DNA from 2 places in the Colwellia sp. 5_MG-2023 genome. Region 2 is predicted to be linked to the other one. Evidence: predicted binding sites of a transcription regulator. Region 2 holds the regulator's gene; the other holds the start of a gene.
What was found. Region 2 encodes sigma-54, which starts transcription at its own class of promoters, with help from an activator protein. Its sites were predicted from a motif close to GTTGGCACGNNNNTNGNNT; they were not measured.
Positions count from the first base shown of each region.

Region 1: glnK (P-II family nitrogen regulator) is a predicted target of sigma-54. The motif match lies at 2,267-2,285, and genes of this name have one in related genera.

Region 1 covers NZ_JAUOPW010000010.1:62,961-72,977, reverse strand. Annotated here, with positions in the region: gene Q4496_RS09155 (peptidylprolyl isomerase) at 1-331, shown strand, start outside; gene Q4496_RS09150 (ammonium transporter) at 457-1,737, opposite strand; gene glnK (P-II family nitrogen regulator) at 1,884-2,222, opposite strand; gene ovoA (5-histidylcysteine sulfoxide synthase) at 2,421-4,583, opposite strand; gene Q4496_RS09135 (hypothetical protein) at 4,594-5,784, opposite strand; gene Q4496_RS09130 (diguanylate cyclase) at 5,774-7,720, opposite strand; gene Q4496_RS09125 (glutaredoxin family protein) at 7,829-8,056, opposite strand; gene ssb (single-stranded DNA-binding protein) at 8,151-8,822, opposite strand; gene Q4496_RS09115 (LysR family transcriptional regulator) at 9,246-10,017, opposite strand, start outside.
Region 2 covers NZ_JAUOPW010000004.1:22,194-32,210, forward strand. Annotated here, with positions in the region: gene yjgA (ribosome biogenesis factor YjgA) at 1-173, opposite strand, end outside; gene pmbA (metalloprotease PmbA) at 325-1,704, shown strand; gene mgtE (magnesium transporter) at 1,803-3,161, opposite strand; gene Q4496_RS04735 (HPr family phosphocarrier protein) at 3,489-3,797, opposite strand; gene rapZ (RNase adapter RapZ) at 3,806-4,660, opposite strand; gene ptsN (PTS IIA-like nitrogen regulatory protein PtsN) at 4,731-5,183, opposite strand; gene hpf (ribosome hibernation promoting factor) at 5,201-5,488, opposite strand; gene Q4496_RS04755 (RNA polymerase factor sigma-54) at 5,533-7,044, opposite strand; gene lptB (LPS export ABC transporter ATP-binding protein) at 7,129-7,893, opposite strand; gene lptA (lipopolysaccharide transport periplasmic protein LptA) at 7,874-8,428, opposite strand; gene lptC (LPS export ABC transporter periplasmic protein LptC) at 8,418-9,068, opposite strand; gene kdsC (3-deoxy-manno-octulosonate-8-phosphatase KdsC) at 9,065-9,640, opposite strand; gene Q4496_RS04780 (KpsF/GutQ family sugar-phosphate isomerase) at 9,641-10,017, opposite strand, start outside.

The DNA.
Region 1 (10,017 bases), on a different contig from region 2:
TGGTGATGGTATGACAACCATTGATAACATAGCTCAACTTACTTTATGTAATTCTGCAAATTTAGAAGGCATACCAATGGTTATTGCGGATGATCAACAATGTAGTGATTTAGCAACGCCTGGTATAGAAAACTTTGTGATTGTTGAACAAATTGTTATTGTCGACTCCGCTGAAGTAACTGATGGTGATTTATCTCCTGTTAGAAACACGCTAATCACAGCACCTACTGAACCAACACCTACGCCTGATAATGATAGTAGTGGTGGCGGTACTTTTGCTTGGTTTATTCTGCTGAGCTTAATTCCTTTGTTAATAAGAAGATATTCATAGAAAATTAAAGTCATGCCGAACAAGACAAAAAAAAAGCAGCGAAATCGCTGCTTTTTTTAGTAATAATATTCAGTTATTACTTTAACATATACCAATCTTAGAGTGCTAATATCAGTATATTAATATTAACCTCGAGTGAATTCTGGGTAAGCTTCCATACCACATTCAGCTTGGTCAACACCTTCATATTCTTCTTCTTCAGTTACACGAAGTCCAATAATTTTCTTCAATGCGAACCAAACTACAAAGCTAGTTACAAATACCCAAACAAAGATAGTGGCTGCACCAATTAACTGACCACTAAAGCTAGAACCTGAATTAGTAATTGGAACAATCATTAGGCCAAAGAAACCTACAACACCATGAACCGATATAGCACCTACTGGATCATCAATCTTAGCTTTATCTAAAGCAATAACTGAAAGAACAACAATAATACCACCAATTGCGCCAAATATTGTTGCTTGTAATGGTGTTGGTGTTGAAGGTTCAGCTGTAATAGCAACTAGACCTGCTAGTGCACCATTTAATGTCATGGTTAAATCAGCTTTCTTAAATAAGATTTTAGCAAAAACAAGCGCTGCAATTGCACCTGCTGCCGCCGCTGCGTTAGTGTTTAAGAACACCATAGCTACTGAGTTAGCACTGTTAATATCAGCAAGTTTTAATACAGAACCACCATTAAAACCAAACCAACCCATCCATAAGATAAATGTACCTAAGGTAGCCATTGGTAAATTAGCACCCGGGATAGCGTTTATTTTTCCATCTTTAGTATATTTACCTTTACGTGCACCAAGTAATAAAACACCTGCTAAAGCAGCAGAAGCACCAGCCATATGAACAATACCTGAACCAGCAAAATCAGAGAAACCTAGGTCACCTAATGTATATAAACCAAATACAGCATCACCATTCCAAGTCCAGCTACCTTCCATTGGGTAGATAAAACCAGTTAAGATAACTGTGAAAGCTAAAAATGCCCATAATTTCATACGTTCAGCTACAGCACCTGAAACAATAGACATAGCTGTTGCTACAAATACTACTTGGAAGAAGAAGTCAGCTGCATTTGCATAAACCGCACCGCCATCGAAACCCGCTTCGGCAGATTCAGCTAATACCGTACTAACTAAAGCGTCTGCATCAGCAGCACCATCAAGGCCAATACCACTTAAGAAAACACCGCCGCCATACATAATATCGTAACCTACTACTAGGTACATAACACAAGCAATAGCATACAAAGCAACGTTTTTAGTTAAAATTTCAGTTGTGTTTTTAGATCTAACTAAACCTGCTTCTAACATTGAGAAGCCAGCGGCCATCCACATTACTAAGGCACCACAAACTAAGAAATAGAATGTATCCATAGCATATTGAAGTTGAAAAATATTTTGTTCCATAATTGATCCTATAATAATTTTTGTAACAGTAATTGGTCAGGTATGAGCTGTAAGATTAAATTTGAATGAAAACACAAAGCCGAAGTATTTAAGTCTACTAATGTGAATTCATTACCTAGCTTTACAGCAAGCAATATGAATACAGATTAAATAGCCTCTGAATCCTGCTCACCTGTACGAATGCGAATGGCTTGTTCAAGGTTATAGACAAAGATTTTGCCATCGCCAATTTTACCTGTGTACGCTGCTTTACTAATTGCTTCAACTAAGCGTTCAACTATGTCGTCATTAACAGCAATTTCAAGTTTAACTTTTGGTAAGAAATCTACTTGATATTCTGCACCACGATATAATTCTGTATGTCCTTTTTGACGACCAAAACCTTTCACTTCACTAACAGTTATCCCTTCAACACCGATTTCAGAGATGGCTTCACGAACATCATCGAGTTTGAACGGTTTAATTATTGCGTTAACTATTTTCACTGTAGACCTCTTATTTTTAATTTTAGTTAATATTGAACTATATAATTCAATTCATGTGCCATAAAAATTAAACGAACAATATCAACAATTTGTGTTTTTGTTACACTTAGAAACATTAAACGTTGCACCAAAATTGCACAGCAATTATCTGCTGAGATTATATTTGGTGCAAAAGATAAGAAGAGGAGTATTAATGAGTTACTTTAACTGCCAAATACTTAATTGAGGACGCTTTAAAATAAAATTACGTTGATTGACTTGAATCACCCGCGTTAGTTCTTGTTGGGCAACTAAGTTAAAATGAGGCGCTAATTGCTCCGACAATCCGTCAAAGCCAGTCACATTTTCACCATTAACTTTTACTCCTCCTAACCAGTTATTCTTTGCGGTATGGTGTTCACCAAAGTAATAATCAGAAACAATCACAAGCAAACCTTCGCTTTTTATGCGTTGATGAGCTGTTTGTAAAAATTGACGCGGATTATAACTACTCTCGAGTACCTGTTGAGCTAAAATAACATCATAGTTATCAAAACCACTTTTTAGGTTACCCGCGTCTCCTTGGCTAAAATGTATATTATTGTGAGAAGGTAAGCCAAGCGACTTTAAACTAACCTCATAATAATCAACTATATCCCCTTCATTTTCTAAGCAATAGCGAACGGCGTTTCCTTGTTGCAAGCTAACACCATGACGTATATAACGCGCAGAAAAATCAACGCTATCCACTTGATTAAAATACTGGGCTAAAATAAAACTACTTCTGCCCACACTACAACCTAAATCCAAACATTTATCGGCGGCTATATTATGTTTTTCCATAGCGCCTAGAATATAGTCAGATATTTGCTGACTATAATTTTTAATGGGTGCATTAAAAATTTCATTAATAAATGATTCCGTTTTCAACGAATATTGAGCATGGAGTTGCTGGCAAATATCACGGTCAGTTTCATAAGGGTTAGCATCAAGATTTGGTATTCTTTTATTATTGCTTTGCACATAACGAAAGCCAGCATGTTGAAAAAAGTGCCGTCTAAATGCATAACGAGAATATTTTTGAGCTTCGTTTCCTGTAGAAATCCAAGAACCACCTTTAATTAAATTATGCTTACCATCAAAGGTCGGTGTAGAAAAATCATCATATAATGGGTGAACTTCAAAACCTTCAAAGCCATCAATAGTTGATTCAGTCCATTGCCAAACATTTCCAATTACATCAAATACGCCATCATGCTCAAATTCATCTATAGGACAAGAAGATGCATAATGTTCACGGTTTAAATTGCCCGGTGTTTGCTCCCAAGAAGCTAAATCACCATCAACTTTATCACGTAAGCATAACCATTCAGCTTCAGTAAGTAAGCGTATATATTGGCTTTCAGTATCGGCAACCTGGCTGTTTTTCCATTGACAAAAAGCTTTAGCTTCTAAGTAATTAACTTCTACTGGCCAATTTAAAGGTAACGGGATTTCATTCAGTAAATTACGTTGCCAATATAATTTCTCATTAGTTTCACTTCTCTTTTCTACCCAAAAATAGGGCTTACTCGCTTTAGAAAAACGTAACCATTGTTGCCCTTCTTCTGTCCAAAATGTTAGGTTTTGGTATCCTCCAGCATTAACAAATGCTAGATACTCTTGATTAGACACTAAGTATTTAGAAACCTTAAAGTCATCTAAATTGAGGGTGTTATAGCCATATTCATTATCCCATCCGAATGAGTCATCACTTTTAGGTTTACCAAACTCGACGAGCCTACCTTTGATCGATACTAATCTATTTTCGGGCGCATCAGCACTCTTTTTACAGGTAGGCCAGTCTTCACTCTCACTAAGGTATTGCAAAGGTAGCATACGCATAATAACGGATGATGTTTCAATATGAATTCGCTCATGTTCACAACCCATCAGAATAATCCACGCAAGTGAATTTTTTGTTATCGGCAACGATAACTCCATATCATCAATAAGATTTTCAATCAGGATTGCAACTTGATCTCGATAACATTTAACTTCAGCAACTGTCGGCCAATCATAATGCTCATCGTTTAAATCATCCCAACTCATCTCATCAACACCAACCGCACAAATAGCTTCTATGCGATCATTAATACGTGTTGCAATAAACTTACCTAGCATAAGCTTATTAATATAAAAACTAGCCGTGTGTCCATAATAAAAAATTAACGGGTGACGAAGAGGCTCCGGCCTTAAAAAATAAGCACTATCACTATTTATCAGAGAAAATAGTGACTCATATTCTGTCCATGTTTGTCTGAAATACTTTTTAAGCTCTTGCTTTTTAGCCTTAACATCAGTGCCATTTAATGAAGGAGCCTTTATAGGTTTTATTTCCATAAATCATTTCTTATTTTGTTATATTTACTTGATAAGTATTTAATATTATTTGCTTAATTTTATTACCCAGCAACATTGGGCTTTCAAGTACGAGTGTTGAATTAGTTTTACTGTATTTTTCTTGGACTGTATTTAAACTTTCGCTAAACCATGAACTTGCAGTAAATATATCGATAGCGCCAAGAGAAACGATATCATCGTTATGAGTAAATAATGACTTAGGTAAAGTGCTTGAGACAAACCTCGGCACAGATAAGCACTTATCATTTTCGTAAGCTTCAATAGCATCTACAATATTTAATAAGCCATATATCACATTGACATAGGGATTATAATAAAGGCTGGAAGCACCTAATCTATGTTCAATTCTAGCCGTTTTCTGCCAGTTTTGCTGTACAGAAATAACCTTGTTATATCTGTCAAACAGCAAAGGCTCTTCCCCCATATTCTGATTATGCTTCCCCAGCTTTTGATATAAAGCGATACTTCCTTGATGCCCCCCTGAAATATCGATTGGTGAACATAACTCTTGAGCTAAACCGTAATAACTTTTCAGTAATAAGCGTTCAAAAGCAGCTTCTTCCGGTAAATATAATAAAGAACATTCAAAGCTAGTACGTAAAAAACAAAACTGTAAGTATTCACCAAAGTTTTTTTCTGCAATAAGGTTCATGCCTTGCTTATTAAGCACGCTAGCATTAAGTTGAATAGCATTAGGGATATGAACAGCTCTCGTGTCATCGGTAAAAATTTGACTAGAACCGGTTGCTAACTTACCTTGGTCACCAGACCAAACTACCGGTTCAATTAACGTATTAATAACACCATGTTGACCATACAACCGTTGAAATATTTGTGGCAACTGAGTAAGCATTTGATGCAAATTCATTGCTTCTTTTAGCGGACTTTGGCCATTAAATAAAGAAACGTACTCCCATTGGTTTCGCCAATATTCACTGACAATTTCACCGTCTATATCTACACTACGTAAATACTGATTAATAAGATCAAAGTTTAACTTTTGTGTAAGACTTTTTGCATTATTTACTTGATAGCACCCCTCAAGTTCAAAATGAATTTGAGGCTGATAACCTAACTCTTTTATATAGTCTTGCAGTAACGTGATAGCACAATTGAATAAAGGTACAGACGCTAAAAAAGAGGGTGATGAGACTGATTGACTTAAGTAATTATTTCTCATCAAATGTAGGAATTTCGTAATTTTTTTTGCTGTTATTCATATATTGCATAGACTCTTGATATTGTATAGCGCGGTTTTTACCACTACGCTTTGCGTGATAAAGCGCTTTATCTGCTTGCAAATAAAGCTCAGTACTCGTGTTAACCTTTTTAGAAGTTGTTGCTAAACCTATGCTTACGCTCACTTGAATTTTTTGAATATCACCATTATTGCTTTCAGTAATGAACTCGTGCTGATTAACAGTGTTTACAAAACGCTGCGCAATATGCAAACTTTGTACAGCATCAATCCTTGGCAAAACACAAAGAAACTCTTCACCACCAACACGACCAATTACATCTTCTTTTCTTAAAATATTAGCACCTATGTTTGCTACTTGGCGAATTACTTCATCTCCAAAAGGATGCCCATATAAATCATTTACGCGCTTAAAATCATCTATATCTATCACCATAATTGAAATAGTATTTTTTTCATCGTAGTTAGCATCAATTAATTTATGTAGAAAATTAAATACATATCGTCGATTGAATGAATTAGACAGCGGATCTCTAATCGATAACTGTTTTAATTTTTTATTGTGGTGCCATTGAAAATAAGTGAAAAACAGCATAATTAAAACCAGGGTAGCGACAAAAACAATCACATATACTTGTAACGTATTAGCTTGTTTCTGTTGTTCAAATTCCAACTGCTGTACTTTAGTACGTTGTTGCAATAGTGATATTTCTACATTTTGCCGATCTGCTTCTAGTGTTGCTCTGACATGTAATAGCCGATCAGACATATTTTCTTTTAACAATTCAATTTCATTTTCATTAAATTGTTCCAATAGTTTGTATGCCTCTTTATGATTACCTTGAGCCTCTGCTAATTTAGCCTCAATTTTTAATGTTTCTATTTGCCAGCGAGTTCCAAGTAATTCGGGTAGCGAGTAAAATATTTCTTCTGCTTTATTTAACGCTATTTTTGCCTCATCTAACTTACCTTCTGTAATCAAACATTCCGATTTCCTTTTGTATAATTCAGCTTTGTAATCACTTAATCCTTCAATACTTACAGCATAATTAATAGACCTTAATGCTTGCTCACAACTTCCTCGACTCGCTTCACTCATGGCAATGCCATAAGCCGCAAAAAATTTACCATTAATATTGTTGGGGCTAAATTCAATTATTTTTCGATACCGTTTATAGTACTCGATTGCCAATTCATATTTCCCCCAATAACGATAAGTGACCGCTAAACCGTATACAGCCTCACCTTCATAATATGGATACGCTAATTGTTGATAACTTATTAATGCTTTATGGTAATACTCTATTGATTTAGCATAATCATGCATATAACCATAAATGGCACCATAGACCTCATTAATTCTAGCAATTAAGAACTCATTATTTAACATAAAGGCTTCCATATAAGCCTGTTGTAATTCAGTTAATGGCAATTCATAAACGCCAGTTAAGCTAAGGGTATATGCCAGTTCTTGTTTAGCTTGCACAGCTAAAGCAATATAATCATTTGCTAGTGCGGATTCTTGCGCTTTTTTCAATAACTTTTGTGAGCGAAGGTAGTGACCTTCGCGTTGAAGGATTAGACCACGAAAAATATCAAGGTTAATAAGTATTCTAGCGGGGGTATTTTCATGTACAGCTGCAAGAGACTCTTCAACTGTTGCCTCAAACCTATCAAAAAAATACAATAAATTTTCGGCCTCTGCTTTACGTAATAGCCACCAAAGTTTGTAATTCGGTGACATTTCATCTATTTGATCAGCTTGTTCCAGTAATGATTGATATGTTGTCCATGGTTCTTTATGTAAGGCATGCTCTATATTTTGCAATGCCAAACTATCTGTTAACTTCGCTGCATTAGCCACAAAAAAACAACAGGTAACAAATACCAGAAAAATATATCGAAAAACTAGCTGCAAGGTAATTTATCCTTAAAAATAAATTTTATATACCGCAAGCAGTAAATAGCAGAATTATAAGTAGATATAGCCTAACATGAAGTTAAAGTTAATAACTAGCGGTACTGCTTAACTTTTAAATAGCTTATTAAAGTTAGCGATAGAAAAGCCATTCAATAGTTGATCGCCTATTTTTAATACAGGCACAGCTCGCATACCTATTGCAGAAAACTCTTTTTGACCTTTTGGTGTTTGCACATTACATAAACGATAAGGGATCCTTTGCTCATCTAAATAGCGTTTTGCGGTTTGACAATGCGGACATTTTTCCATGGTATAAAGTACAATACGTTTCATGGGCTTACCTATAAATATATTAAAAACATTACAAAAAACCCTGAATTAACAGGGTTTTATTTAATTTAAAGTTTACATTTTATTTTTTGAAAAATTAAAATGGTATATCATCATCAAAATCAATTGATGGCTCTTGTGGATTCACTTTAGGTGCTTGTTGAGGTTGTTGTCCCTGTGGAGCAAAGCCACCTTGTGGCTGACCTTGTGGTGCATAACCACCTTGATGTTGAGGCGCTTGTTGAGCTTGCTGATAGCCACCTTGTTGTGCTGGTTTATTATAAGCTTGTTGTGGAGCCTGTTGCTGCCCTTGTGGTGCATAACCACCTTGCTGCTGAGGTGCTTGCTGCTGAAAACCAGTATTTTGAGCTTGACCTTGTTGTTGAGGTGCTTGTTGCTGAAAACCTGTATTTTGACCCGACGGTTTACCGTCTAACATCTGCATTACACCATTAAATCCTTGTAATACAATTTCAGTAGTATATTGATCTTGTCCTTGTGGATTAGTCCACTTACGCGTTTGCAATGAACCTTCAAGATAAACTTTTGATCCTTTTTTTAAGTATTCGCCTGCAATTTCAGCTAATTTACCGAACATAACAACACGGTGCCATTCTGTTTTTTCTTTTTGCTCACCAGTTTGCTTATCTTTCCATGTGTCAGATGTTGCCACAGTGATATTTGCCACCGCACCACCATTAGGCATAAAACGCACTTCAGGATCTTTACCTAAGTTACCTACAATAATTACTTTATTTACACCCGCCATGAAACATCCTATTGATTGTGCTTTTCTAAAACAATTTGTGTACTTAACACACAGTTATTCTAGAGTTTAAAAAATTTGATTAAGAGAGTAATTCTATAGTGAGATACGATCAAATTCGAGTGCTTTTTTCGTTTAAAACGCTATTTATTTTTATTGTATTGTTTTTTATTTTTAGCTAATTGATTTTTATCGTATTAACTAAAAAATTACTCTTTTTATATCAAGAGAGTTTACCTTATCGATTAAAATTAAAACAATAACTGCATACGGGTTAGCCAGCATTCAGTTTACTTAATGATTATCGTGATGGTGGAGAAATAGCAGAGGAATACCAATTCCAATAATTTTATTTTTAAGCCTTTAGCGAGCTCTGGGTAAGAACTAACTTAATGAGCTTAATATTATATTAACTGGCCTTAAACGTTAATCTTCAACCATCGCTTTAATATCTATTTCAGGTTTTCGTGCATATTGGGTATCAATTAATTCTCCTTGCCAGGTATTGTTTTCATAAGCCATAGCAGTAGTTTCACGAATTAATTCAAATACAGCTAAAACAGCTGGACTTTGATCATTTTTTTCTGCTGTATGTAAATAAACATCACGCCATATACTTGGCTGAATAATATCTATTTTTCTCAGTTGTTGATTAAGTTCTAAATGAAAGGTGGCTGATGATGACGCAATAATTAATCCTAACCCTTGGGTTACATAGTGCAAGGTTGTCATTAATTGTCCAAAAGCTTTTTTAGTTTTCAGATTAATGCCAACTTTAGTAGCTTGACGATTTAATAATTCGGCTAAAGCGTCTTGTTCATCGGGCATAAAAATTTCATAGTTTTGCAGCTCTTCAAATGGAATTGATCCATACATTGCTAGCTCACTAAATGTTGGATTTTGGGGCTGCTTAGATATATACAAAGAAAGTGACTCTTTTAATAAGAGTATGCCATTTTTATTAATTTTAGAACCGTAACAAATAGCAAGATCTACCTCTTTTTTTAATAACCATTTATCAACAACATGTGTTGGACCAATTTTAAAAGATAGATTGATACCAGGATGCCTATGCTCTAACTCTGTTACTAAAACTGCTGATAGTACATTACAAGCTGCCTGGCTTATCCCAACAACCACTTTACCTTTGAAATCCTCTTGTACTTGCATAAGATCAGCTTTAGCACTAAATATTTGA
Region 2 (10,017 bases):
TCTTTTAAGTCGTCACTTAATGGAATTAAGCTACGTTGATGTTTGGACATTTCTACCAAAGATTGAGCGAAATCTTGTAATTGATGCATTTCCCTCTTTATTTCTGTTTTACTTTTTAATTCTTCGTCCATTTCTGGTGTTAAGTCGTCGATATCGTTGGCTGACTGGGGCATAATGGTTACTAATGTAATTTATATAAATATTACCTTTATTATAGCTTGAATTTAAATGCGCAAAAACTAATAAAGTAATATTTTGAATCTAAACCTTAGCTTAAATCTAATTTTAAACTCAAAACGCAGCAAATAAGTAGATAAAAACATTATGACGAAAGTAAACCAACCTGTGGATCCATTAATCGAACAACTTGGCCAAGTAAAAAATCGAGTGGCTAAAGTTCTTGAACTTGCTAAATCTTTAGGCGCAGATGGTGCTGAGGTAGCGATGAGTCGTCAACAAGGATTAAGTGTTGGCACTCGTCTTGGTGAAGTTGAAAATGTAGAGTTTACGAACGATGGTGCTTTAGGCATAACTGTTTATCAACAAGGCCGTAAGGGGAGCGCATCAACGGCTGATTTATCAGAAAAGGCACTGACTCAAGCGGTTGAAGCTGCTGTTAATATCGCTAAATATACATCTGTTGATGATTGCTCGGGTTTAGCTGATAAAGAATTGCTTGCAATGAAACCACTAGACTTAGATTTATATTACCCTAAAGATCTAAGCACTGAACAAGCGATAGAAATAGCAAAAGAATGCGAACGTAGTGCCTTAGACAGTGATAAACGTATAACCAATTCAGATGGCGCAAATTTAGATTGTTTTTCAGGTTTTAAAGTTTATGGTAATAGTCACGGGCAATTAGTTGATTATCCTAGTTCAAGACATAGTATAAGCTGCGTGGTGATTGCAGGGAATGGTGATGACATGCAGCGTGACTACGCTTATGACGTTAATCGTGACTTTTCATTATTAGATAGCGGTGTAGATATTGGCACCAAAGCGGCGAGCGAAGTTATATCACGCTTAAACCCACAAAAGTTATCGACTATGAAAGTTCCAGTATTGTTCCGCTCTGATATTGCGAATACAGTATGGGGACATTTTATTTCTGCAATTAGTGGTGGTAATTTATATCGTAAATCATCATTTTTACTGGATGCTATAGGTAAAGATGTTTTCCCTAACTTCTTGTCTATTCATGAGCGACCTCATATACCTAAAGCATTGGCAAGTAGTGCTTTTGATAGTGAAGGTGTGTTAACTAAAGACAGAGATATCATTACTAATGGTTCGCTACAAAGCTATCTTTTAACGAGTTATTCTGCTCGTAAATTAGGTTTAACGACTACCGGGCATGCTGGTGGAATTCATAATTGGTTAGTAAAAGATAAGAATGTTGCATCTAAAGGAAGTAAAGCTGCAGATTTTGATGCCATGTTAAAAACCTTAGGCACAGGCTTATTAGTTACTGAATTAATGGGACAAGGAGTAAACGTTGTGAATGGCGATTATTCTCGTGGAGCTGCAGGTTTCTGGGTCGAAAATGGAGAGATTGCTTATCCTGTAAGTGAAATTACTATTGCTGGTAATTTAGAACAAATGTTTAAAGGGATTATTGCCGTTGGCTCTGACCTTGATAAGCACGGTAGTATTAGTACTGGCTCAATACTCATTGATGAGATGCAAATAGCTGGTCAATAACTGAGCTTAATACGTTGTAATCAGAGCCCCTGTAACTGTAAACCGTATGCGTAGGATTTAGTCTGCACATACGGTTAATTGAATATAAAAGTAAAAGCTTAGGTTAAAAGTATTGTTGCGGTACCTAAAAAGGCAAAAATACCTACAACATCAGTAACCGTGGTAATAATAACGCTGCCAGCAAGTGCTGGGTCAATATTCAAACGCTTAAGTAATAATGGAATTGCGACCCCCGCTAAACCTGCGGCGGTCATATTCATCAGCATAGCAAAAGCTATGACAACGCCTAGCATTAAATCTTGTTTCCAAATAGCAACAACTGAAGCTATTAATAAAGCCCAAATTATGCCGTTGAGGAAGCCAATCGCGACTTCTTTATGTAATAGCGCGCGCGCATTACTATTACCAACATGGCCTAATGCCATACCACGTATAACTAAGGTTAAGGTTTGATTACCGGCTACGCCACCCATACTTGGCACCAACGAGTTAAGTACTGCTAGTATTGCTAATTGCTGAAATAACCCTTCGAACATACTTGTAACGGCTACTGCAAATAAGGCGGTAATTAAGTTAACCCCTAGCCATAAAGAGCGTTGTTTAGTACTTTTTAATACAGGAGCAAATGTATCGGCTTCATCATCTAAACCTGCCATACTCATCATAGAATGCTCTGCATCTTCACGAATTATATCAATAACATCATCAATGGTGATACGACCAAGTAAGTGACCTTTTTTATCAATGACAGGAGCAGAAAACCAGTCATGCTTTTCAAACAATTGCGCAACATCATGTTCACTCATATTAGCTTGTACAGCTTCTATTTCTGCATCAATCAACTTGGAAATGATAACCTCAGGTTTAGCGGTTATAATAGCGGCTAGTGACACAGCACCAATGAAGTGATTACTTCGGTCGACGACATAAAATGAGTCTGTTGCTTCAGGTAGTTGACCTTTTAAGCGTAAATAGCGTAATACTACGTCAACACTTACCTCAGGTTGTAGCGTAATGGTATCAGTGTTCATGATACCACCTGCTGTCTCTTTGTCATAAGATAGCGCAGTTTCTACCCGTGCTCTATCCTGAGAGTCCATAGAATCGAGAACTTTTCTATAAACAGTATCAGGTAAGGTACGTAACACTTCTGCTAGATCATCAACATCCATACCTTCAGCAACGGCAGCCAGTTTTTCAGGCTGCATGCTTTGTAAAATGCCTTTACGTACTTCTTCATTTAATTCTTCAAGTACTTCACCATGGTGTTCAGCATCAATAAGTTGCCATAATAATGCGCGACTCTTAGCTGGAGAAGATTCAAGGAATAGCGCGAGATCATAGGCAGACATGTCTTGTAATAATTTGCGTACATAGACAAACATACCACCATCAAGTGCTTCATTAATTTGGTGTAGTCTTTCTTGAATATATTCTTGTTCTATTAGATCCGGCATAGATATCTTACTTGAGCGTAGGGAATGATAAATACCAACGCTATTAAACACTTGAGAGTGGGTGTGTAATAGACTTAATATTTTTTATTATGGTTAAGTTTATCGTAACTTAGCGTTTCTTTCAGCTTTTTTACTTATTTAACTTGAACTTGGTTTAAGATATTTTTAATTAATTGAAAATATTAAGAATCTTACTTTTACTATACTCATGCTTGATAGTTTTCTACTTTTGACCTGCAAGCAGTAGGGAAAATCGAGCGTCAATAGCTAGTCTATCGCACGTAAATAGCTGTTTGAGGAATATTTATTAAGCCGATCTTGGGCTATTTATTCATCTTCATCAAACTTAGCTTCAATCAGCTGGCTTATAGCTTCTAATGCAGCGGGTGCATCGGTTCCTTGAGCGGTGACTGTTACATTTTTTCCTTGTCCACCAGCTAAGAGCATTATGGCCATTATGCTATTGGCGTCAGCTTCTTTTTCTTCTAATGATAGGGTTATTTGGGCGGAGAATTTCTGACAAAGTAAGGCTAATTTACTTGCAGCTCGGGCATGTAAGCCAAGTTTGTTAATTATAGTTAATTCTTTACTGACGATGATATCATCATGGTTCTTGTTATGCTTTTGAATAGACATAATGAGTTTTACTCTTTAATTTTCTTAATGTCTCGATGATGAGTTTGAACATGTTGTTGTTCTTTACTAAAGTTCTTTGCTAATAAATCAGCAATATAAACAGAGCGGTGTTTCCCACCCGTACAACCAATTGCAATAGTAACATAACTACGGTTATTGCGTTCTAGATGGGGTAACCAAGTCATCATAAAACTATTAATTTGCCAAATAAACTTTGTCACAATTGGCTGACTAGAAAGGAAGTCTTTTACTGGTTGCTCTAAACCTGTAAAAGGTTTTAGTTCAGTTTCCCAATGAGGATTAGGAAGAAAGCGTGCATCGAATACATAATCAGCATCAGCAGGAATACCGTGTTTAAAGCCAAAAGACTCGAAGACTAAAACCATTTTACCGGTTTTCTTTCCAAGAATTCTTTCTCGTACCAAGTCAGCTAATTGGTGCGGAGTTAGCTGGCTGGTATTGATATATAAGTCGGCATTGGTAGAAATAGGTGCTAATAGTTTCTTTTCGAGTGATATCGCTTGGTCTAGCGCAATATTCTCTTTAATTAGAGGATGTAAGCGCCTTGTTTCACTAAAACGACGAATAAGGTCATTGTCATCTGCATCTAAAAATAATGTCGTTACATCAACTGCATCAGGTAAATATTCAATGATCTCTACAATATCCTTAGGATTGTTAGGTAAGTTACGAACATCTAGGCTTACTGCAACATTGTCATAATCATTAATCACGGTATGGGTTAATGCAGGTAGTAAATTAACAGGAATATTATCAACACAATAATATCCTAAATCTTCTAATACTCTTAATGCAACTGATTTCCCTGAGCCAGAGCGGCCACTAACAATGATAAGTTTCATATTTTTAAGTTCCGCATGAATTAGCTATGCATTAGGTTTTATTGTGTAGAAATATATTTCAACTTATTGATTAAGCGGTTTGTTGAATAAGATCAAACATCTCTTGTTGGCTAGTGCATTTACGAACTTTTTTAGCTGTTTTGCGATCACTAAATAGTTTGGCAATACTTTGCAACGTTTCTAAATGCGCTTGCGTATTGTCTTCAGGTACAAATAGGCAAATAAATATATCAACAGGTCTATTATCAATTGCGTCGAAGTCAATTGCGTTTTCAGTAGTTAAAAACACGGCAATAGCTTTGTCTGTATTGTTTAGTCTGCCGTGAGGGATAGCGATACCGTTGCCGATACCAGTACTCCCCATTTTCTCTCTATTCATTAAGCTATCTAATAGATCTGTTGGGTTAGAGTCAATTAGTTCATTGGCGGCAAGTTGGCAAATTAGTTCAAGTAAACGCTTTTTGCTTTGAACTGGAACTGCACAACGTGTGCAGTTCAGTGTTAATATATTTTGTAGTGTCATAATTATAATGGATAAAACTAATGTTGTGTTATTTTGCCTTTGTATTTGAGTACTTGGCGATCTAGTTTATCCACCAAAGTATCTATCGAGGTATACATATCAGCACTTACTGCTGAAGCATGAATTTCACTGCCTTTTAAATGTATAGTTGCTTCAGCTATCTGTTCTAACTTTTCAACAGTCAAGACTACATGAACATTATTGATATGATCAAAATGTCGCTCTAATTTAGCTAATTTTGTTTCAACACAATCGCGTAATGATGACGTTACTTCTACATGGTGACCGGTAAGGTTAATTTGCATAAGTATGTTCCTTCTCTAGTTAATTCAGAAAATAAAGTCACAGGCTATAATAAACTCTTACGTTGGTTGGACGGTGGTATAGATAAGGATTCACGATACTTAGCTATAGTACGTCTAGCAACATTAATTCCTTGTTGTGCTAGTAAGTCTGCCATTTTGCTATCACTGAGCGGTTTAGCGGGTGTTTCTGCTAAAATGAGTTTTTTAATTAATGAACGTATGGCAGTTGATGAACATTCACCTCCATTTTCGGTACTAACATGACTTGAAAAAAAGTATTTTAATTCAAAAATACCTCTAGGCGTGTGCATATATTTTTGCGTAGTTACGCGAGATATAGTTGACTCATGCATATCCACGGCTTCAGCAATATCATTTAATACCATAGGTCGCATCGCTTCAGCGCCATGTTCTAAAAAGCCTTGTTGACGTTGTACAATGCAGTTAGATACTTTAAGTAAAGTATCATTACGTGACTCTAAACTTTTAATAAACCATTTAGCTTCTTGTAAGTTTGTTCGAATAAACTGTCCGTCATTACTAGAAGATTTTGTTGTTTTTGTCATGGCAGCATATTGTTGATTTACTGATAGCTTAGGAGCAGTATCAGGGTTTAATTCGACAACCCAACGACCATTTTTCTTTTCTACGGAAACATCAGGAATAACATATTGATCATCGCTTTTCACTACTGCATCACCAGGACGAGGATTTAAGCTCTGTATCAAACGCATTACTTCACGTAACTGTTCTTCTTTGAGGCGAGTTTTACGCATTAATTGTCGATAGTCACGATTACCGAGTAAGTCGATATGCTCGCCGATAATTAATTTACTTTCTTTTAAGTAAGGGGTTTCAGGATCAAACTGATTTAATTGAATAATTAAACAATCAGCGATAGAACGGGCTGCAACACCAACAGGATCAAAGACATTAATACGTTTTAATACCGCTTCGACTTCATCAAGTTCCAGTCCTTCTATACCAACACTTTCTAATATTTCTTCACTCGATACCGTAAGATAACCTGCTTCATCAACAGCCTCTATAATAGCGATAGCAACCGTGCGATCAGTTTCTGAAAATGGCGTTAATTCCATTTGCCATAAAAGGTGATCTTGTATTGAATCGATCGTTTCACCTTGATAGGTGTAATCTTCACTTGGGCTACTAATTGCCCCTGTATTTGACGTACCAGCACTGTAACTTTCTTCCCAAGTTGTATCAATGTTCAACTCTTCTGGTATGTCATTTTTCTCCATTGCTTCTGTTGTACTTATCTCATCAATAGAGGCTGATGAATCTTCACTTCCATCACTGGTAGATCGTTCTGTGATGGTGGCTGAAAAAGCTTCTTCAAGTTTATCTCTACTATCCTCTGAATTATTATCTGAGGTTTCTTGATCATTAATTTCAAGCAGAGGATTACTTTCAAGTACTTCTTGAATTTCTTGTTGAAGCTCTAACGTCGATAACTGCAAAAGCTTTATAGCTTGTTGCAGTTGTGGCGTCATGGTTAGTTGTTGTCCTATCCGGAGTTGCAGAGTTGGGCGCATCTACGTTGTCTTAATTCCTGTTATTATTGTTTATAGTTACTAACTTAGAGCAAGTATAGTCTACGAATTTATTATATATGTTAACTATAGCGTGAATTGCTCGCCTAGGTATACATCTCTTACCTTTTGATTAGCAAGAATTTGATTAGAATCTCCTTCTGCTATTATTTCACCGTGACTAACAATGTAAGCATGCTCACATACATCAAGTGTTTCACGAACATTGTGGTCAGTTATTAAGATACCAAGACCACGGTTTTTAAGATGAATAATTATTTTTTTTATGTCGCCGACAGAAATAGGGTCAACACCTGCAAAAGGTTCATCAAGTAATATAAATTCAGGATCTGCTGCTAAAGCACGGGCTATTTCTACGCGTCTTCTTTCCCCTCCTGATAAACTCATACCTAAATTATCTTTAATATGGCTGATATTAAATTCTTCTAAGAGGTGCTCTAATTTTGTTTGCCTTTCATTTTCATTAAGGCCTTTTCGAATTTGTAATATTGCCATAATATTTTCAGTAACGGTTAGTTTTCTAAAAATAGAGGCTTCTTGAGGTAAATACCCAATACCTCGACGTGCGCGTTCATGCATAGGCGATAGTGTTACATCTTCGTCATTCAGCATTATTTGGCCATTATCATTGGGTACTAAGCCAACAATCATGTAAAAAGAAGTCGTTTTTCCTGCTCCATTAGGCCCCAGTAAGCCAACAATTTGTCCTGAGCTTACCGCTAAACTAACGTTTTTAACAACTTTTTTGCTTTTGTAAGCTTTTGATAGGTTTTTAGCTATCAAAGTCGAATTATTAGCTTCGCCGTTATTATTATTGCTTGTTACTGTCATTACTTTTCTTATCTTGTTGAGCTTTTATTTGAGCTGGCTGCAAAACAGTGGTTACTGAATCATTATCACTACTGATAGCTTCCAATTTCTCATTTAGCGTATTGTAAGTGATTATTTCTCCTGTCACTTTACTACCTGCTTGTTGTACTTGCGCATTACCTGAGATGGTAATGATATTTTGATCTGGTTGATAGGTTATCTCATTAGCTTGCAAGCTGATTAAACTACCATCTTCTAATTGTTGTTTGAAAACAGCAGGTTCACCTTTGGCAAGGTAAGTGTCTTGTTTTTGTTGAGTTTTATCATCAACTTTACTGTAAACTTGAACAATATCAGCACTAATCGAAATAGAGCCTTGGTTTATACTAACGTCATCTAAATAACTCGCTATTTTATTTTTTAAATCAGCTGATTGACGTTTCGATTTTATCGTGATTTCTTGTGTGAGATCTTTCTTAGCCGCGCATACTGGAAGTGCTAACGAGAGCAGTAATGAGCTTAATAAGAAACCTTTGCTAATTTTTTTAATTGTCATTTAGAGGGTAACCATTATTTTTTTTGTAAATAGTACGTACATGTTCGGTTAATGTCATCTGTTTAGTGTTTAAGTCAATTATTAAACCTGAGCCATACATAGTGAAGTCTTTTCCTTGCACCATTACCGTTTGATCTGAGCTAATGATATTAGTATTTAAATCAAGCTCTAAATATTTGCAATGAATTTCTTGTATTAAACTATTTTTATCAGTTGCACTTAAGTGTACTCGATGATTTAAAATAACCCTATTATTTTTATATAGCGTTGCTTCTTTAGCGCTAAGCTTCCATGGTGCATTTTTTGTTAGTTTGTTACTCGAGCTATTTTCATTTGCTAAATCGGAGCCGTCAATATTATCTTTCGATGATGCTTGGGGATACAATGTGTACTTAGGTAGCTCGAAGTGTGTTAGTTCAAGTTTGGCATAATGCTCCATTCTCTTAGCAATAATAGCATGTGAAAGTACGCCTGAATCGGTGTAAATATCAGTTTTAAGTGCTTCCGCTATAAAGTCAGGTGTGAGTTCACTGTCGATGACTTCACCTGGTATTATTTTTGACTGTCGCCATTCGATTATTCCATAAACCGTAGCGGCCAATAGCAAGATTAAAAAGGCTAAAAAATTTATCCGTGTCATACACTCGCGCCTGTAGCATTATCAATAGTGTCTTGACATTGCATTATCAAGTCGCAAACTTCTCGTACTGCGCCGAAACCACCATTAATAAAGCTTGTATAATTAGCTTTTGCTGATACAGCTGGATGTGCATCAGACACAGCAATACCTAAACCAACGTGTAAAATACATGCTAAGTCTGGAATATCGTCTCCTATGTAAGCTACTTCATCAGGGGTTAAATTAAGTTTTTGAATTAAAGTCATCAGTGCAGGCAATTTATCTTCTTGCCCTTGTATAATGTGTTTAACATTTAAAGCTGACATCCGGTTAGCTACAATAGCTGAACGTCTACCAGTGATTATTGCAACCTCTACACCACTATTACCAAGTGCTTTTATTCCAAAGCCATCTTTAGTATGGAATGCTTTAAGTTCTTCGCCATCATTACCTAAATAAATACGACCATCTGAAAAAACACCATCAACATCACAAACAAGTAATTTAATTTTTTTGGCTCGTTCTAATACGTTTAGTGATACATCACCATAAAGTGTATTAGAATTTTGAATAGTATTAGTGATATTTTCCATTTAAAGAACTCCTGATCTTAGTAAGTCATGCATATTCATTGCACCAATAGGTATTTGTTTTTCATCAACGATAATCAAACCATTGATTTTTTTATCTTCCATTATATTTAGCGCTTGCGCTGCTAACATGTCTGCTTGTGCTAAAGTTGGGAATTTAGTCATAACGGTTGTTATATTGTCCCGATGAATATCAATTTGTAAATCAAGAATTCTCCGTAAATCACCATCAGTAAATAAACCAACAAGTTGCTTATGTTTATTAACAACGGCGGTCATGCCTAAGCCTTTAAGTGACATTTCCACTAATGCGTCTTTTATCAATGCATCTTCTGAAATAATAGGAATACGATCGCCTTGATGCATAATATCACTCAAGC